3 regions of the Streptomyces sp. NPDC050842 genome follow, and region 1 is predicted to be linked to each of the others. Evidence: predicted binding sites of a transcription regulator. Region 1 holds the regulator's gene; each other region holds the start of a gene.
The links. Region 1 encodes HrcA, which represses chaperone genes, less so after heat shock. Its sites were predicted from a motif close to TTNGCACTCNGNNNNNCNGAGTGCNAA; they were not measured.
Positions count from the first base shown of each region.

Region 2: the regulator HrcA is predicted to act here: its motif matches at 3,124-3,150, upstream of groES (co-chaperone GroES).
Region 3: the regulator HrcA is predicted to act here: its motif matches at 2,488-2,514, upstream of groL (chaperonin GroEL).

Region 1 is NZ_JBITGA010000003.1:503,668-509,052, forward strand. It holds gene hemW (radical SAM family heme chaperone HemW) at 1-23, shown strand, start outside; gene ACIBG6_RS11425 (DUF3097 domain-containing protein) at 172-975, opposite strand; gene ACIBG6_RS11430 (MBL fold metallo-hydrolase) at 986-1,714, opposite strand; gene hrcA (heat-inducible transcriptional repressor HrcA) at 1,871-2,890, shown strand; gene dnaJ (molecular chaperone DnaJ) at 2,891-4,030, shown strand; gene ACIBG6_RS11445 (nitronate monooxygenase) at 4,194-5,276, shown strand; gene ACIBG6_RS11450 (16S rRNA (uracil(1498)-N(3))-methyltransferase) at 5,273-5,385, shown strand, end outside.
Region 2 is NZ_JBITGA010000006.1:115,217-120,601, forward strand. It holds gene ACIBG6_RS21145 (ester cyclase) at 118-816, shown strand; gene groL (chaperonin GroEL) at 937-2,559, opposite strand; gene groES (co-chaperone GroES) at 2,671-2,979, opposite strand; gene ACIBG6_RS21160 (DUF6234 family protein) at 3,232-3,660, shown strand; gene ACIBG6_RS21165 (hypothetical protein) at 3,669-3,956, opposite strand; gene ACIBG6_RS21170 (polysaccharide deacetylase family protein) at 3,953-4,897, opposite strand; gene ACIBG6_RS21175 (methyltransferase domain-containing protein) at 4,926-5,385, shown strand, end outside.
Region 3 is NZ_JBITGA010000006.1:523,107-528,491, reverse strand. It holds SAM riboswitch class I at 1-136, shown strand, start outside; gene thrC (threonine synthase) at 130-1,440, shown strand; gene ACIBG6_RS23155 (MoaD/ThiS family protein) at 1,454-1,732, shown strand; gene ACIBG6_RS23150 (cold-shock protein) at 2,136-2,339, shown strand; gene groL (chaperonin GroEL) at 2,682-4,310, shown strand; gene ACIBG6_RS23140 (hypothetical protein) at 4,439-5,385, opposite strand, start outside.

The DNA.
Region 1 (5,385 bases):
TCGTGCGGGACCTGGTGGACTGAGCCAGGGGGACGGCCGGCGGTAGCCGTACCCCCGCCGTCGCGGGGACTGAGACCTGCTCGGCCGTGCGGACGAACTGATCGACGGAACACCTCCGCTGAGTGCGGAGAAGGGGCCGGGCGTCGGTCGGCGCAACGAGCCGACCGGAGGTCAGGGCACGGTCACGTGGTCGATCAGTCGCTCGACGGCACCCAGGAGTTCCGGTTCCAGGTCCTTGTAGGTCGTGACCTTCGACAGGATGTGCTGCCATGCCGCGCCCGTGTTCGGCGGCCAGCCCAGGGAGCGGCAGACGCCCGTCTTCCAGTCCTGGCCGCGGGGGACCCTCGGCCAGGCGCTGATGCCCACCGAGGACGGCTTCACGGCCTCCCAGACGTCGATGTACGGGTGGCCCACCACCAGGACGTCCGGGGACGTGACGGTCGCCGCGATCCTCGACTCCTTCGAACCCGGGACCAGGTGGTCCACCAGGACGCCCAGGCGGGCGTCCGGGGCGGGGGCGAACTCCGCCACGATCGACGGCAGGTCGTCGATGCCTTCCAGGTACTCGACGACCACGCCCTCGATCCGGAGGTCGTCGCCCCAGACACGCTCGACGAGTTCGGCGTCGTGCCGGCCCTCCACGTAGATCCGGCCCGCCCGCGCCACCCTCGCCCGCGCGCCCGGGACCGCCACCGAGCCCGAAGCCGTGCGGGTGGGGCGTACCGGCGATGACGCGGCAGGGCGGACCAGGGTGACCACCCGGCCCTCCAGGAGGAAGCCGCGCGGCTCCATCGGGAAGACGCGGTGCTTGCCGAAGCGGTCCTCCAGGGTCACCGTGCCCGCCTCGCAGCGGATCACCGCCCCGCAGAAGCCCGTGGTGACCTCCTCGACGACGAGGTCGTGGTCGGCCGGGATCTCCGGGACGGGCGCCGAGCGCTTCCATGCGGGCGTCAGGTCCGGGTCGTAGCTGCGCATTCGGGCGACGTTATGCGACCGAGAAGCGCCGTGCCAGTTCCTCGCGCTGGCGTCGTACGAACGTGGCGTCCACCACCGCTCCGTGGCCCGGCACGTACAGCGCTTCCTCGCCGCCGAGCGACAGCAGCCGGTCCAGCGCGTCCGGCCAGCGGGACGGGATCGCGTCCGGTCCCGCCTGCGGCTCGCCCGACTCCTCCACCAGGTCCCCGCAGAAGACGACCTCGCGCTCGCCGGGGACGCAGAGCGCCAGGTCGTGGCCGGTGTGGCCCGGGCCGACGTTCGCCAGGAGCACCTGCCGGCCGCCCAGGTCGAGCGTCCACTCCCCGGAGACCACGTGCCGCGGGGCCACGAGGACGTCGGCGGCCTCCGTCGCCGCCCGCTCGTCGACCCCTTGCACCATGGCGTCCCTGCGCAGGTCCTCCCGGTCCCGGGCCCGGCCGAGCAGCTCGTCCACGCCCACCGCGCCGAAGACCTCCGCGCCCGCGAAGGCGGCGGTGCCGAAGACGTGGTCGAAGTGCGGGTGGCTCAGTGCGATGTGCGTCACTCTTCGGCCGTCCGTCAACGCCGCGATCTGCGCCCGCAGCTCGGCTCCCTCCGCGAGCGTCGAGCCCGTGTCGTAGAGCAGGACCGCCTTCGTGCCCACTACCAGGCCCACCGTGGCGTCCCAGCCGGGCAGCCGGCGCCTGCCCACTCCGTCCGCCAACCGCTCCCACCCGTACGCTTCCCAATCGATGTCCATGGGGCGACGCTAACGGCTGCGCCCCCGCCTCCTTGCCAGGAGCGTTGCCCGCCGCCGTACACTGGCCGGGGGATTGCTGGCACTCGGGCAGGGTGAGTGCCAAAACCGGAGCAACCGGAGCATCCGGAACCACGACGACAGCTGGAGGTGCGCACGATGCTCAGCGAACGCAGACTCGAGGTGTTGCGCGCCATCGTCCAGGACTACGTCGGGACGGAGGAGCCGGTCGGCTCGAAGGCGCTCACCGAGCGCCACAAACTCGGCGTCTCGCCCGCCACGGTCCGCAACGACATGGCCGTGCTGGAGGAGGAGGGCTACATCGCCCAGCCTCACACCAGCGCCGGGCGCATCCCGACCGACAAGGGCTACCGGCTCTTCGTCGACCGGCTGGCCGGCGTCAAGCCGCTGTCGACGCCCGAGCGGCGCGCGATCCACAACTTCCTGGACGGTGCGGTCGACCTCGACGACGTCGTCGGGCGTACGGTCCGGCTGCTCGCTCAGCTGACCCGTCAGGTCGCCGTCGTCCAGTACCCCTCGCTGACCCGCTCGACCGTCCGTCACGTGGAGCTGCTCGCGCTGGCCCCGGCCCGCCTGATGCTCGTGCTCATCACGGACACCGGCCGCGTCGAGCAGCGCGTCATCGACTGTCCCGCGCCCTTCGGCGAGACCTCCCTCGCCGACCTGCGGGCCCGGCTCAACAGCCGGGTGGTCGGCCGCCGGTTCGCCGACGTGCCGCAGCTGGTGCAGGACCTCCCCGAGTCCTTCGAGGAGCTCGAGGACCGCGCCACGGTCTCGACCGTGCTCGCGACCCTCCTCGAATCGCTCGTGGAGGAGCACGAGGAGCGGCTGATGATCGGCGGCACCGCCAATCTCACCCGCTTCGGACCCGACTTCCCCCTGATGATCAGGCCCGTCCTGGAAGCCCTGGAGGAGCAGGTCGTGCTCCTCAAGCTGCTGGGCGAGGCCAAGGAATCGGGCATGACCGTACGCATCGGGCACGAGAACGCCCACGAGGGGCTGAGCTCCACCTCGGTCGTCTCGGTCGGCTACGGTTCGGGCGGCGAAGCAGTCGCCAAACTCGGCGTGGTCGGACCGACCCGCATGGACTACCCCGGAACGATGGGAGCGGTACGCGCAGTGGCACGTTACGTCGGACAGATCCTGGCGGAGTCGTAAGTGGCCACGGACTACTACGCCGTACTCGGCGTGCGCCGCGACGCTTCCCAGGACGAGATCAAGAAGGCCTTCCGGAGGCTCGCGCGCGAGCTGCACCCGGACGTCAATCCCGATCCGAAGACGCAGGAACGCTTCAAGGAGATCAACGCCGCCTACGAGGTCCTCTCGGACCCGCAGAAGAAGCAGGTCTACGACCTGGGTGGCGACCCGCTCTCGGCCTCCGGCGGAGGCGGCGCGGGCGGCTTCGGGGCCGGTGGCTTCGGGAACTTCTCCGACATCATGGACGCCTTCTTCGGCACGGCCTCGCAGCGCGGACCGCGCTCGCGGACCCGCCGCGGCCAGGACGCCATGATCCGTCTGGAGATCGACCTCAACGAGGCGGCCTTCGGCACCACCAAGGACATCCAGGTCGACACGGCCGTCGTGTGCACCACCTGTTCGGGTGAGGGTGCCGCGCCCGGCACCTCCGCGCAGACCTGTGACATGTGCCGCGGCCGCGGTGAGGTCTCCCAGGTCACCCGGTCCTTCCTGGGCCAGGTCATGACCTCCCGGCCCTGCCCGCAGTGCCAGGGCTTCGGCACCGTCGTCCCGACCCCGTGCCCCGAGTGCGCGGGCGACGGCCGGGTCCGTTCCCGTCGCACCCTCACGGTCAAGATCCCGGCCGGTGTCGACAACGGCACCCGGATCCAGCTCGCCGGCGAGGGCGAGGTCGGCCCCGGTGGCGGCCCGGCCGGTGACCTGTACGTCGAGATCCACGAGATCCCGCACGACACGTTCCAGCGGCGCGGCGACGACCTGCACTGCACGGTGACCATCCCGATGACGGCGGGCGCGCTCGGCACGAAGGTGCCGCTGCAGACCCTCGACGGCATCGAGGAGATCGACATCCGTCCGGGCACGCAGTCCGGCCAGTCGGTCCCGCTGCACGGCCGCGGCGTCACGCACCTGCGGGGCAACGGCCGGGGCGACCTGATCGTGCACGTCGAGGTGCAGACCCCCGGAAAGCTCGACGCGGAGCAGGAGCGGCTCCTGCGCGAGCTGGCCAAGCTCCGCGGCGAGGAGCGGCCCACCGGGCAGTTCCAGCCCGGGCAGCAGGGGCTGTTCTCGCGCCTGAAGGACGCCTTCAACGGGCGGACCTGACCGGACGGCATCGTGAGGGAAGGGGCGGGACGGCGACGAGCCGTCCCGCCCCTTCCCACTTCCGGAGGCCCGTCCGTTTCCGGCGGCCCTCTTCCGGAAGCCCGCCTTCCATGACCTGACGTACCGATTCGGCCCGCCGGGGCCGTCATGAAACGATGCCCGTATGTCCACCACCGCACTGAACGATCTCTTTCGGTATCCGATCGTGCAGGCCCCCATGGCGGGTGGCGCTTCCTGTCCCGAGCTCGTCGGAGCCGTCTGCGAGGCCGGTGCGCTCGGCTTCCTGGCCGGCGGGTACAAGACGGCCGGAGGCCTGTACCAGGAGATCAAGCAGGTGCGCGGGCTCACCGCACGCCCCTTCGGCGTCAACCTCTTCATGCCGCAGGGCGGGCCGCACGCCGATCCCGCCGCCGTCGAGGTCTACCGGCACCAGCTCGCCGGCGAGGCGACCTGGTACGAGACCTCCCTCGGGGAGGCCGACGACTGCCGCGACGACGGCTACGACGCCAAAATGGCGATCCTCCTGGACGATCCGGTCCGCGTCGTCTCCTTCACCTTCGGCTGTCCCTCGCCCGAGACGCTCGCCGCCTTCGCCCGTGCCGGAACGTTCACGCTCGTCACCGTCACCTCCGCCGAGGACGCCGTCGCCGCCGAGCGGGCCGGTGCCGACGCCGTCTGCGTCCAGGGCGTCGAGGCCGGCGGCCACCAGGGCACGTACCGCGACGACCCGGAGGACGACGACACCCCGGGGACCGGGCTCCTCGCGCTCGTCACCCAGGTCCGCGAGAGCGTCGCGCTGCCGATCGTCGCCACCGGCGGGATCATGCGCGGCGCGCAGATCGCCGCCGCCCTCGCCGCCGGGGCCGACGCCGCCCAGCTCGGCACCGCCTTCCTCGGCTGCCCCGAGTCCGGCGCGCACCCGCTGCACAAGCGGGCCCTGACCGATCCGCTCTTCACCCGGACCGCCTTCACCCGGGCCTTCTCCGGGCGTCCGGCGCGCGGGCTCGTCAACCGCTTCATGCGCGAGCACGGGCCGTACGCCCCCGCCGCCTACCCCGAGGTCCACCACCTCACCGCCCCGCTCCGCAAGGCCGCCGCCGCCTCCGGCGACGCCCAGGGCATGGCCCTGTGGGCCGGACAGGGCCACCGTCTCGCCCGCGAACTCCCCGCCGGGCAACTCGTCGAGGTCCTGGCCGCCGAACTCGACACCGCACTCTCCGACCTGGCTCACAGGAGCGCTTCATGACCGCACCCGTCTTCGTCGTCGACGCCGTTCCCGGCCCCGGGAGCTTCCTCCTGGACGGTTCCGAGGGCCGGCACGCCGTCTCGGTGAAGCGGCTCCGGGAGGGCGAGGA
Region 2 (5,385 bases), on a different contig from region 1:
GTCGCCGATCACCACGACGCCCGACCCGTTCTCGACCGTGACCGGCCGCTCTCCCCCTGCCCGCTCCATGCGTCCAACCTAGACTGGAAGGGTCCTGTCCCGGGGTCGGGAGGCGCCATGACGTTCGTACAGATAATCGACTGCAAGACGAGTCGGGTGGACGACCTGAACCGGCTCATGGACCAGTGGGTCGAGCAGACCGAGGGCAAACGGACCGCGACCCACAGCATGGTCGGCAAGGACCGTTCGGACGCCTCCCACGTCGTGGAGATCGTCGAGTTCCCCTCGTACGACGTGGCCATGCGCAATTCGCAGCTCCCCGAGACCGACCGGATCTTCCGGGAGATGGTCGCGCTCTGTGACGAGATGCCGACCTTCACCGACCTGGACGTGGTCCGGGACGAGGCGCTGTACAAGACCAACGCCCGGCACCTCATGGAGATGATGGCGCGGGAGCCGGAGCTCGCGCTGCTCGACGGGGTGCTGGCCGAGGGGTACCACGACCACGATCCGACCAACGAGCAGGACGTCATCGGCATGGACGCCGTCCGGCGCGAGGTGGAGATGTGGCGGCGCGGCTTCGACTTCGCCTTCGCGATCGACGACCAGATCGCCGAGGGCGACCGGGTCTGCACCCGCTGGACGTGGAAGGGCAGCCACACCGGGGACTTCATGGGGCTCCAGCCGTCCGGCATGGACGTGACCATGACCGGCACGGTCATCCACCGCTTCCGGGACGACGGGAAGATCGTCGAGGGGTGGTGGCAGTACGACCTGCTCGGGCTCATGGGGCAGCTCGGCGCGGTGGAGGGATGACCTCCTGGGAAACGCACGAGGCCCGGTGCCCCCGCGACGGGGGCACCGGGCCTCGGTGATCAGCGAGGCACCCGGCCTCGGCGATCAGCGGCGATCAGCGGCGATCAGTTACGACACGCCTCAGTGGGAGTGACCGTGGCCGTGGCCCGCGTCCGCCGGCTCCTCTTCCTTCTTCTCCACCACGAGGGTCTCGGTGGTGAGGAGGAGGGAGGCGATCGAGGCGGCGTTCTCCAGCGCGGAGCGCGTCACCTTCACCGGGTCGATGACGCCGGCCTTGACCAGGTCGCCGTACTCGCCGGTCGCGGCGTTGAAGCCCTGGCCCTTGTCGAGCTCCGCCACCTTCGAGGTGATGACGTAGCCCTCGAGGCCGGCGTTCTCGGCGATCCAGCGCAGCGGCTCGACGGCGGCGCGGCGGACGACCGCGACACCCGTGGCCTCGTCGCCGGTCTTGTCGAGGTTGCCCTCGAGGACCTTGACGGCGTGGACCAGAGCGGAGCCACCACCGGAGACGATGCCCTCCTCGACCGCGGCGCGGGTCGCGGAGATGGCGTCCTCCAGACGGTGCTTCTTCTCCTTCAGCTCCACCTCGGTGGCGGCGCCGACCTTGATCACGCACACGCCGCCGGCCAGCTTCGCGAGGCGCTCCTGGAGCTTCTCGCGGTCCCAGTCGGAGTCCGTGGACTCGATCTCGGCCTTGATCTGGTTGACGCGACCCGCGAGCTCGTCGGCGTTGCCGCCGCCCTCGACGATGGTGGTGTCGTCCTTGGTGATCGTCACGCGGCGGGCGGTGCCCAGCACGTCCAGGCCGGCCTGGTCGAGCTTGAGGCCGACCTCCTCGGCGATGACGGTGGCGCCGGTCAGCGTCGCCATGTCGCCGAGCATCGCCTTGCGGCGGTCGCCGAAGCCCGGGGCCTTGACGGCCACGGCGTTGAAGGTGCCTCGGATCTTGTTCACGACCAGGGTCGACAGGGCCTCGCCCTCGACGTCCTCGGCGATGATCAGGAGCGGCTTGCTGGCGCCGGCCTGGATGACCTTCTCCAGGATCGGCAGCAGGTCCTGGATCGAGGAGATCTTGCCCTGGTTGATCAGGATGTACGGGTCGTCGAGGACGGCCTCCATACGCTCCTGGTCGGTGACCATGTACGGGGACAGGTAGCCCTTGTCGAAGGCCATGCCCTCGGTGAAGTCGAGCTCCAGGCCGAAGGTGTTGGACTCCTCGACGGTGATGACACCGTCCTTGCCGACCTTGTCCATCGCCTCGGCGATGAGCTCGCCGACCTGCTGGTCCTGCGCGGAGAGCGCGGCGACGGCGGCGATGTCGGACTTGTCCTCGATCGGGCGCGCGGTGGCGAGGAGCTCCTCGGAGACGGCCTTGACGGCGGCGTCGATGCCCTTCTTCAGGGCGGCCGGGGAGGCGCCGGCGGCGACGTTGCGCAGACCCTCGCGGACCAGGGCCTGGGCGAGCACGGTGGCGGTGGTGGTGCCGTCACCCGCGATGTCGTTGGTCTTGGTCGCCACCTCCTTCACCAGCTGGGCGCCGAGGTTCTCGAACGGGTCGTCGATCTCGACCTCGCGGGCGATCGTGACACCGTCGTTGGTGATGGTGGGGGCGCCGAACTTCTTGTCGATGACGACATTGCGGCCCTTGGGGCCGATCGTCACCTTCACCGTGTCGGCAAGCTTGTTGACGCCGCGCTCAAGGGCGCGACGGGCGTCCTCGTCGAACTTCAGGATCTTCGCCATGGGAGCGGTTCAGCCCTCTCGGAATCGTATGGAAACGAACTGCGCCCCCGGACGCCCTGTGCGGGGTCAAGGGGCGCAGCTCAAAGCATCTACTTCGGATACTTCGGTGAATTACTTCTCGATGATCGCGAGCACGTCGCGAGCCGAGAGGACGAGGAACTCCTCGCCGTTGTACTTCACCTCGGTGCCGCCGTACTTGCTGTAGAGCACGATGTCGCCGACCTGAACGTCGAGCGGAAGACGCTCGCCGTTCTCGAAGCGGCCCGGGCCCACGGCGAGGACAGCACCCTCCTGGGGCTTCTCCTTCGCGGTGTCCGGGATGACCAGGCCAGAGGCGGTGGTCTGCTCGGCGTCGAGCGGCTGGACCACAATGCGGTCCTCGAGCGGCTTGATGGCAACCTTGGAGCTGGTGGTCGTCACGATCCGACCTCCCCCTTCGGAGATTACGGGGTCAACTGTCTGAGGTGGCGACCAGGTGGATCCGTCGTCGCGGGTGCCGGACCTGCCTGTCGCTGTGTTGGCACTCTCCAGTGGGGAGTGCCAGAGCCGAGACTATGACCGCGATTAGCACTCGGTCAAGCGGAGTGCCAATTCCGTGCCGTCGCGCGTCGTTCCGGTCACGGTATGGGCAACGCCGTGACGGACCCTCCGGTTCCGGACGAGGGTGCGGCCATGACGACCTCTCCTCCTCCGGTACGCACGGCCGGGGACATCCTGTTCGGGATCCTGATCCTCGTCCTGGAGGGCGTGCTCGCCCTGATCGCCGCCTTCACCCTGGGCATGCGCGGGTGGGCCGACAGCTACGGTCCGGCGCCGGCGGGACCGCCCCCGGTGGACTGGGTGCCGGTACTCGTCTTCGGAGCGATCACCGGCGTCGTCCTGCTGCTCGCGTGGGCGATGCTGCGCGGCGGCTGGTCCTGGACGGCAGGGGGCCAGTTCCTGGCCGCGGCGCTGCTCGGCATCGGCACGCTGACCTTCGGGATACAGGAGTGGGCGCGGGCGCACCCCGCAACGCCGGGGCCGACTGCCCCGGCGACCCCGTCCGAAGCACGGTGCGTGTGCCGCAGCGGGGGCGGGCCGTGCGAGTGTCCGGGAGGGTGACCCCCGGGTCAGTCGGCGTGGCCGCCTGTCCGGGCCGTTCCTTCCGCCACGGTCGTGGCGTCCGGCGTGGCCATCCGTTCCGCCGCCTTCCGCCCGAGCCGCTCGATCGGGTCGACCGACGAGGCACAGCCGGAGACGGCGAGCAGCACGCCGGCCAGCGCCGCGCCGACGACGGCCGCACGGATCCGTCTCGTACGGAGCCCTCTCGTACGGAGCCCTCTCGTACGGAGCCCTCTCGTACGGAGCTCTCTCGCACGGACGCCGCTGCGGAGCCCTCTCGTACGGAACCCGCTCACACGTAGTCCTCGAGCTTCGCGACCGCGTACCCCTTGGCCGTGATCACGTTCATCACCCGCCGGATCATGTCGGGCATCGTGCCCTTCCAGTCGCCCTTGCCCCGGAAGTGGGTGAGCACGATGTCGCCGGGGTGCAGGTCCCGGTCCCACTCGCGCCACTCCATGTGGTCCGGGAACGCCTCGGACGCCCACAGCGGGACCGCCTTGACCCCGCAGGACTTCGCCGCGCGCAGCGTGTCCTCGTTGTAGTTGCCGTACGGCGGGCGGAAGAGCGGGGGCCGCTTGCCGAATCGTTTCTCGATGACGTCCTGCATCCCGCAGATCTCGCGCTTCTGCTGCTTGTACGAGAGCCCGGGCAGGTAGCGGTGGTTGAGGGTGTGGTTGTGCAGGGAGACCCCGCCCTCCTGCGACTTCTGCATCCGCGCGAAGTACCCGTAGTCGTCCTTGACGACGTAGTCGCTGAGGAAGGCGCTGTACGGGATCCGGAGGTCCTTCATCATCCGCAGCAGCTCGGGGTCCTTCTCCGCGCCGTCGTCGATCGTCAGGAAGACGACCTTCTGCTTGGTCGGCACGGTCGTGAAGACGGGCGGCAGCCCCTCGCCGTCCGTCTCGAATCCCTTGCGGGTGGTGATCTTCGGTTTGAGCTTCGGCGGGGCGGGCGCGTCGAGCGGGGTCCGGGCGAGGCCCCACTTCTTGGCGGCGAGCGCGCGGGCGGCCTTCTGCTTGCGGACCTTCTCGACGTACGCGCTGAGCGCCCCGGCCGAGCCCGGGGCCTGCGCCTGCCCTTGCCCCTGCTGCCCAAGGGCGGGTGCGGGCGCGCGCCGCTCCGGTTCGGCGGGGCCGGCGCCGGCGCCGGAGCAGGCCGTGGCGACGGAGGCGAGGGCTGCGACGACGAGAGCGGCCCCGAGGGTCCGCCGGACAGGGTGCGCGCTGATCACCATGAATTCTTCCTCTTGTCGTACAAGCGGTATGGCGCCGCATCCTGTCAGTGCCGACACCCCCTCCGGACCACGACACCGCCGTACGGCGCCCACCATCCCCCGGGCGGCCCACAGCGCCGCAGGGCCCACAATGGGACGGGTGACCGACCTCGCCCACTTCACCGCCCTGCTCACCCCCGAGGGGCAGGCACTGCTCGCCGCCCTGCGCGACTACGACCCCGCCCAGGAGCTGGCGGTCGTCTCCCGGCTGCGCCGCGACCACTCCGCAGAGCTCGTCACGTCGGCGGTCGGCCAGGCCCGGCTGCGCCAGCGCGCGGTGGCCAAGTTCGGCGCCGAGGACGCGTACCGGATGTACTTCACGCCCAACGGCGTCGAGCAGTCGACCCGCGCCTCGGTCGGTACGTACCGGGCGGCCCGGCTCAAGGCGCTCGGCGTCGGCAGCGTCGCGGACCTCTGCTCCGGGATCGGCGGCGACGCGATCGCCCTCG
Region 3 (5,385 bases), on a different contig from region 1:
AGGGGCAGAGGGAAACGGCCCGTTGAAGCCCCGGCAACCCTCCAGTCGGTTCGTCTCGTCCTCCAGCGAGGTCCCCGGCTAGGGAAGGTGCCAAATCCGTCTCATGACGAAAAGTTCGTCATGGGAAAGATGAGGAGAAAGGGCCTCGCCTCCATGGCTGTACAGACTGTCGCCTCTGCCACCACCGTCGACCTCGGTCCCGCTTCAGGGCTTTCCTGTCGCGAATGCGGTGAAGTGTTCGCACTTGGTCCGATCTTCGCCTGCGAACTCTGTTTCGGACCGCTCGAAGTCGCGTACGACCTCCCCACCGGTGACCCCGAGGCACTGCGCAAGCAGATCGAGGCCGGCCCCGCCAACATCTGGCGCTACGCCCCCCTGCTGCCCGTCCCGGCCGACGTCGCCGAGAAGCCGAACCTGAACCCGGGCTGGACCAAGCTCGTCCAGGCCGACAACCTCGCCCGCGAGATCGGTGTCGCCCCCGGCAAGCTCTTCGTCAAGGACGACTCGGGCAACCCGACCCACTCCTTCAAGGACCGGGTCGTCGCGCAGGCCCTCGAGGCCGCCCGCGCCTTCGGCTTCACCACGCTCTCCTGCTCCTCCACCGGCAACCTGGCCGGCGCCGTCGGCGCCGCCGCCGCCCGCGCCGGCTTCCGGTCCTGCGTCTTCATCCCGCACGACCTGGAGCAGGGCAAGGTCGTCATGGCCGCCGTCTACGGCGGTGACCTCGTCGCCATCGAGGGCAACTACGACGACGTCAACCGCTTCTGCTCGGAGCTCATCGGCGACCCGCTGGGCGAGGGCTGGGGCTTCGTCAACGTCAACCTCCGCCCGTACTACGGCGAGGGCTCCAAGACGCTCGCGTACGAGATCTGCGAGCAGCTCGGCTGGGTCATCCCCGACCAGCTCGTCATCCCGATCGCGTCCGGCTCGCAGCTCACCAAGATCGACAAGGGTCTGCAGGAGCTCATCAAGCTGGGCCTCGTCGAGGACAAGCCGTACAAGATCTTCGGCGCGCAGGCCGAGGGCTGCTCCCCGGTCTCCGCCGCCTTCAAGGCCGGCCACGACGTCGTCCGCCCGCAGAAGCCGAACACGATCGCCAAGTCGCTCGCGATCGGCAACCCGGCCGACGGCCCGTACGTCCTCGACATCGCCCGCCGCACCGGCGGCGCCGTGGAGGACGTGAACGACGAGCAGGTCGTGGACGCGATCAAGCTGCTCGCGCAGACCGAGGGCATCTTCGCCGAGACCGCGGGCGGCGTGACCGTCGGCGTCACGAAGAAGCTCGTCGAGGCGGGTCTGATCGACCCGGAGCTCACCACTGTCGTGCTGAACACCGGCGACGGCCTCAAGACCCTGGACGCCGTGGCCGAGGGCTCGCAGGCGACCGCCACCATCCGCCCGAGCCTGGACGCGTTCCGCGCCGCGGGCCTGGCCCTCTGAGAGGTACGAAGACATGGCCGTGAACGTCCGCATCCCCACCATCCTCCGCACCTACACGGGCGGGCAGTCCGAGGTCCCGGCCGAGGGCGCGACCCTCGCCGAGGTCATCGCGGACCTGGAGAAGAACCACACCGGCATCGCCGCCCGCGTCCTGGACGACCAGGGCAAGCTGCGCCGCTTCGTCAACGTGTACGTGAACGACGACGACGTGCGCTTCGAGCAGGGCCTGGAGACGGCCACCCCGGCCGGCGCGGGCGTCTCGATCATCCCGGCCGTCGCCGGCGGCTGCTGAGTCCCGGGACTCTTCTGTCCCGTCTTTCTTGAATTGCCCCTTCCGCGACATAAAGCGGAGGGGGCAATTCTGCATGGTTAAGCGGGGTAGAGTTGGGGAAGTCCCCTCCGCTGCTCATGCCGGACGCATATGAGAATGCGTCCTTGCGCGTCAGGAAGCAGCCAAAGTGCATGTGCGTTGTGTACGTTCTGCGCGTTTTGCCGGGCCCGACTTGCCCCGGAACTCCAGGGATTCTCCCTAATTCCCCTTTCTGCCATGCCCAGAATTCTCGCTCGAATGACCTGTTGCAGAGGGCAGTTGGGCAGATACATTCAGCGGCGGTCGACGCGTTCCGGCGCAGGGTCTGACCCCGGGTCCGCGAAGTGCGGTTCCCGCGCAAGGGCCAGTAATAGGGGAGTTAGGCATGGCTCAGGGCACCGTCAAGTGGTTCAACGCGGAGAAGGGCTACGGCTTCATCGCGGTCGACGGTGGTGCGGATGTTTTCGTCCACTACAGCGCGATCCAGATGGATGGCTACCGCAGCCTCGAAGAGGGGCAGCGGGTCGAGTTCGAGATTTCGCAGGGCCAGAAGGGTCCGCAGGCGGACATGGTCAAGCTCGCCGTCTGAGCGCGGCGCGATCGGCCACCGACGCAACGCCGTCGAGGGGCCCGCATCCCCCAGGGGAAGCGGGCCCCTCACGCGTTTCCGCACCCGTGGCGTACCCGTGCCGCACGTGTGCCGACCCGTGTCAGGACTGCCCGAAACCCGAGAGTCGCTTGCACTCTCCTAGGGCGAGTGCTAATCATTGGCGTTAGCACTCGGCAGGTGAGAGTGCTACGAGGATCGGGCAGACGAGGTCGCCGACCGGGTGGGGCAGGGAACCACACGGAACACGCGGAGGCCGTCCGTCGCGGGCGTCGGCGCGGTCCTGGAGCGTTATCCACCCCATGTCCGGGAGGACCACTTCACATGGCCAAGATCATCGCGTTCGACGAGGAGGCCCGGCGCGGTCTCGAGCGCGGCATGAACCAGCTCGCTGACGCCGTCAAGGTCACCCTCGGCCCCAAGGGTCGCAACGTCGTCCTCGAGAAGAAGTGGGGCGCCCCCACGATCACCAACGATGGTGTCTCCATCGCCAAGGAGATCGAGCTCGAGGACCCGTACGAGAAGATCGGCGCCGAGCTGGTCAAGGAAGTCGCCAAGAAGACGGACGACGTCGCCGGCGACGGTACGACCACCGCCACCGTTCTCGCCCAGGCGCTCGTCCGCGAGGGCCTCCGCAACGTCGCCGCCGGTGCCAACCCCATGGCCCTCAAGCGCGGCATCGAGAAGGCCGTCGAGGCCGTCTCCGGCGCCCTCCTCGAGCAGGCGAAGGATGTCGAGACCAAGGAGCAGATCGCTTCGACGGCCTCCATCTCCGCCGCCGACACCCAGATCGGCGAGCTCATCGCCGAGGCGATGGACAAGGTCGGCAAGGAAGGCGTCATCACCGTCGAGGAGTCCCAGACCTTCGGTCTGGAGCTGGAGCTCACCGAGGGCATGCGCTTCGACAAGGGCTACATCTCGGCGTACTTCGCCACCGACATGGAGCGCATGGAGGCGTCGCTCGACGACCCCTACCTCCTGATCGTCAACTCCAAGATCTCCTCCGTGAAGGACCTGCTCCCGCTCCTGGAGAAGGTCATGCAGTCGGGCAAGCCCCTGCTGATCATCGCCGAGGACGTCGAGGGCGAGGCCCTGTCGACCCTGGTCGTCAACAAGATCCGCGGCACCTTCAAGTCCGTCGCGGTCAAGGCCCCGGGCTTCGGCGACCGTCGCAAGGCCATGCTGAACGACATCGCCATCCTCACCGGCGGCACGGTCATCTCCGAGGAGGTCGGCCTCAAGCTGGAGAACGCGGGCCTCGACCTGCTGGGCCGCGCCCGCAAGGTCGTCATCACCAAGGACGAGACCACCATCGTCGACGGTGCCGGTGACAGCGAGCAGGTCGCCGGTCGCGTGAACCAGATCCGCGCCGAGATCGAGAACTCGGACAGCGACTACGACCGCGAGAAGCTGCAGGAGCGCCTGGCGAAGCTCGCCGGCGGTGTTGCGGTCATCAAGGCCGGTGCCGCGACCGAGGTCGAGCTCAAGGAGCGCAAGCACCGCATCGAGGACGCCGTTCGCAACGCGAAGGCGGCCGTCGAAGAGGGCATCGTCGCCGGTGGCGGCGTGGCCCTTCTCCAGGCCTCCTCGGTCTTCGAGAAGCTCGAGGCCGACCTGGCGGGCGACGAGGCCACCGGTGCCAACATCGTCAAGCTGGCGCTTGAGGCCCCGCTGAAGCAGATCGCGGTCAACGCCGGCCTCGAGGGCGGCGTCGTGGCGGAGAAGGTCCGCAACCTGCCCGTGGGTCACGGCCTGAACGCCGCGACCAACGAGTACGTGGACCTCATCGCCGAGGGCATCATCGACCCGGCGAAGGTCACGCGCTCCGCGCTGCAGAACGCCGCGTCGATCGCCGCGCTGTTCCTCACCACCGAGGCCGTCATCGCCGACAAGCCGGAGAAGGCGTCCGCGCCGGCCGGCGGCGGCATGCCGGGCGGTGACATGGACTTCTGATCCTCCGGGATCGGTGGTTCATCGCAGTACCGCTGTAGAGCCGTACTGCTGAACGCGATCGAGGGCGGCACTCCCCAGCAGGGGGGTGCCGCCCTCGGGCGTTATGGAGGAGCGCTTTCCGGGATCCGTCAGCGCACGTCGACGTAGTCCCCGCCGGCCGACGCCGGGGTGTTGAAGTGCCTGCTGTCGCCGTAGTGGCGGATGCGCCAGGTGCCGTCCCCGGTGGCCTTCGCCTTCAGGGAGACGTTGCCGCTCGCGTTCGACCGGCCCGTCGCCATCTGCTTCCAGGTCGTGCTGCCCCGCGGCTGGAACTGCAGGACGACCGGAGCGTTCGCGTACGCGCGCCAGTTCCAGTCCGCGTAGTGCTGGAGCCCGCCGGTGACCGTCACGTACCCGCCCTTCGCGACCGGCTCGGGGCCGGCGTTCAGGGAGACGATCCGGGTGTCGAGGCGGGTGAGCCGGAACGACGGAGTGACGGACTCGGCGAACTGGTCGGTGGTGAGGTGCCGGACCCGGAACCAGCCGCCCTTGCTCGCCGCCGAGAGCGTGAACTCGTCGTAGTAGGCCGAGCTCACGCTCGCCCAGGCGATAGCCTTCCAGCCGCCGGCGACGAGCTGCTCCAGCCGGACGAACTGCGCCGCCGGGAAGGACGGTTCGGCCACGTACCGGGCGCGGAAGGTGCCGGAGACCGTGACCCGGCCGTCGGCGGAGAGCCCGTACGTGCGGAGGTCGGTGCGGGAGTCCAGCGGGATGGCCAGCGCGCCGTGAAGATCCGGGAAGCTCACGTACCGGTCGGGGGATTCGACGAACCAGCCGCCCGACTCCTTGCCCGCGATGGCGACGAGCCGGGCGGTGAACCGGCCGTCCGCGCCGGTCCGGACGACGGTGCTCGGGCCCGTTCCGTAGGTGGGGCCGCCGAGCCGCACGCGGACCTGGTGGTCGGCGACCGGTGCGCCCGCCGCCGCCGGGTCGGTCATCCGGCCGCTGATGGTGACGGTCTGCCCGTCGAGCGCCCGCTTCTTGTCGGCGGTGGCGGTGACGGCCACCTTGCGCGACACGTGATCGGAGACGCTGA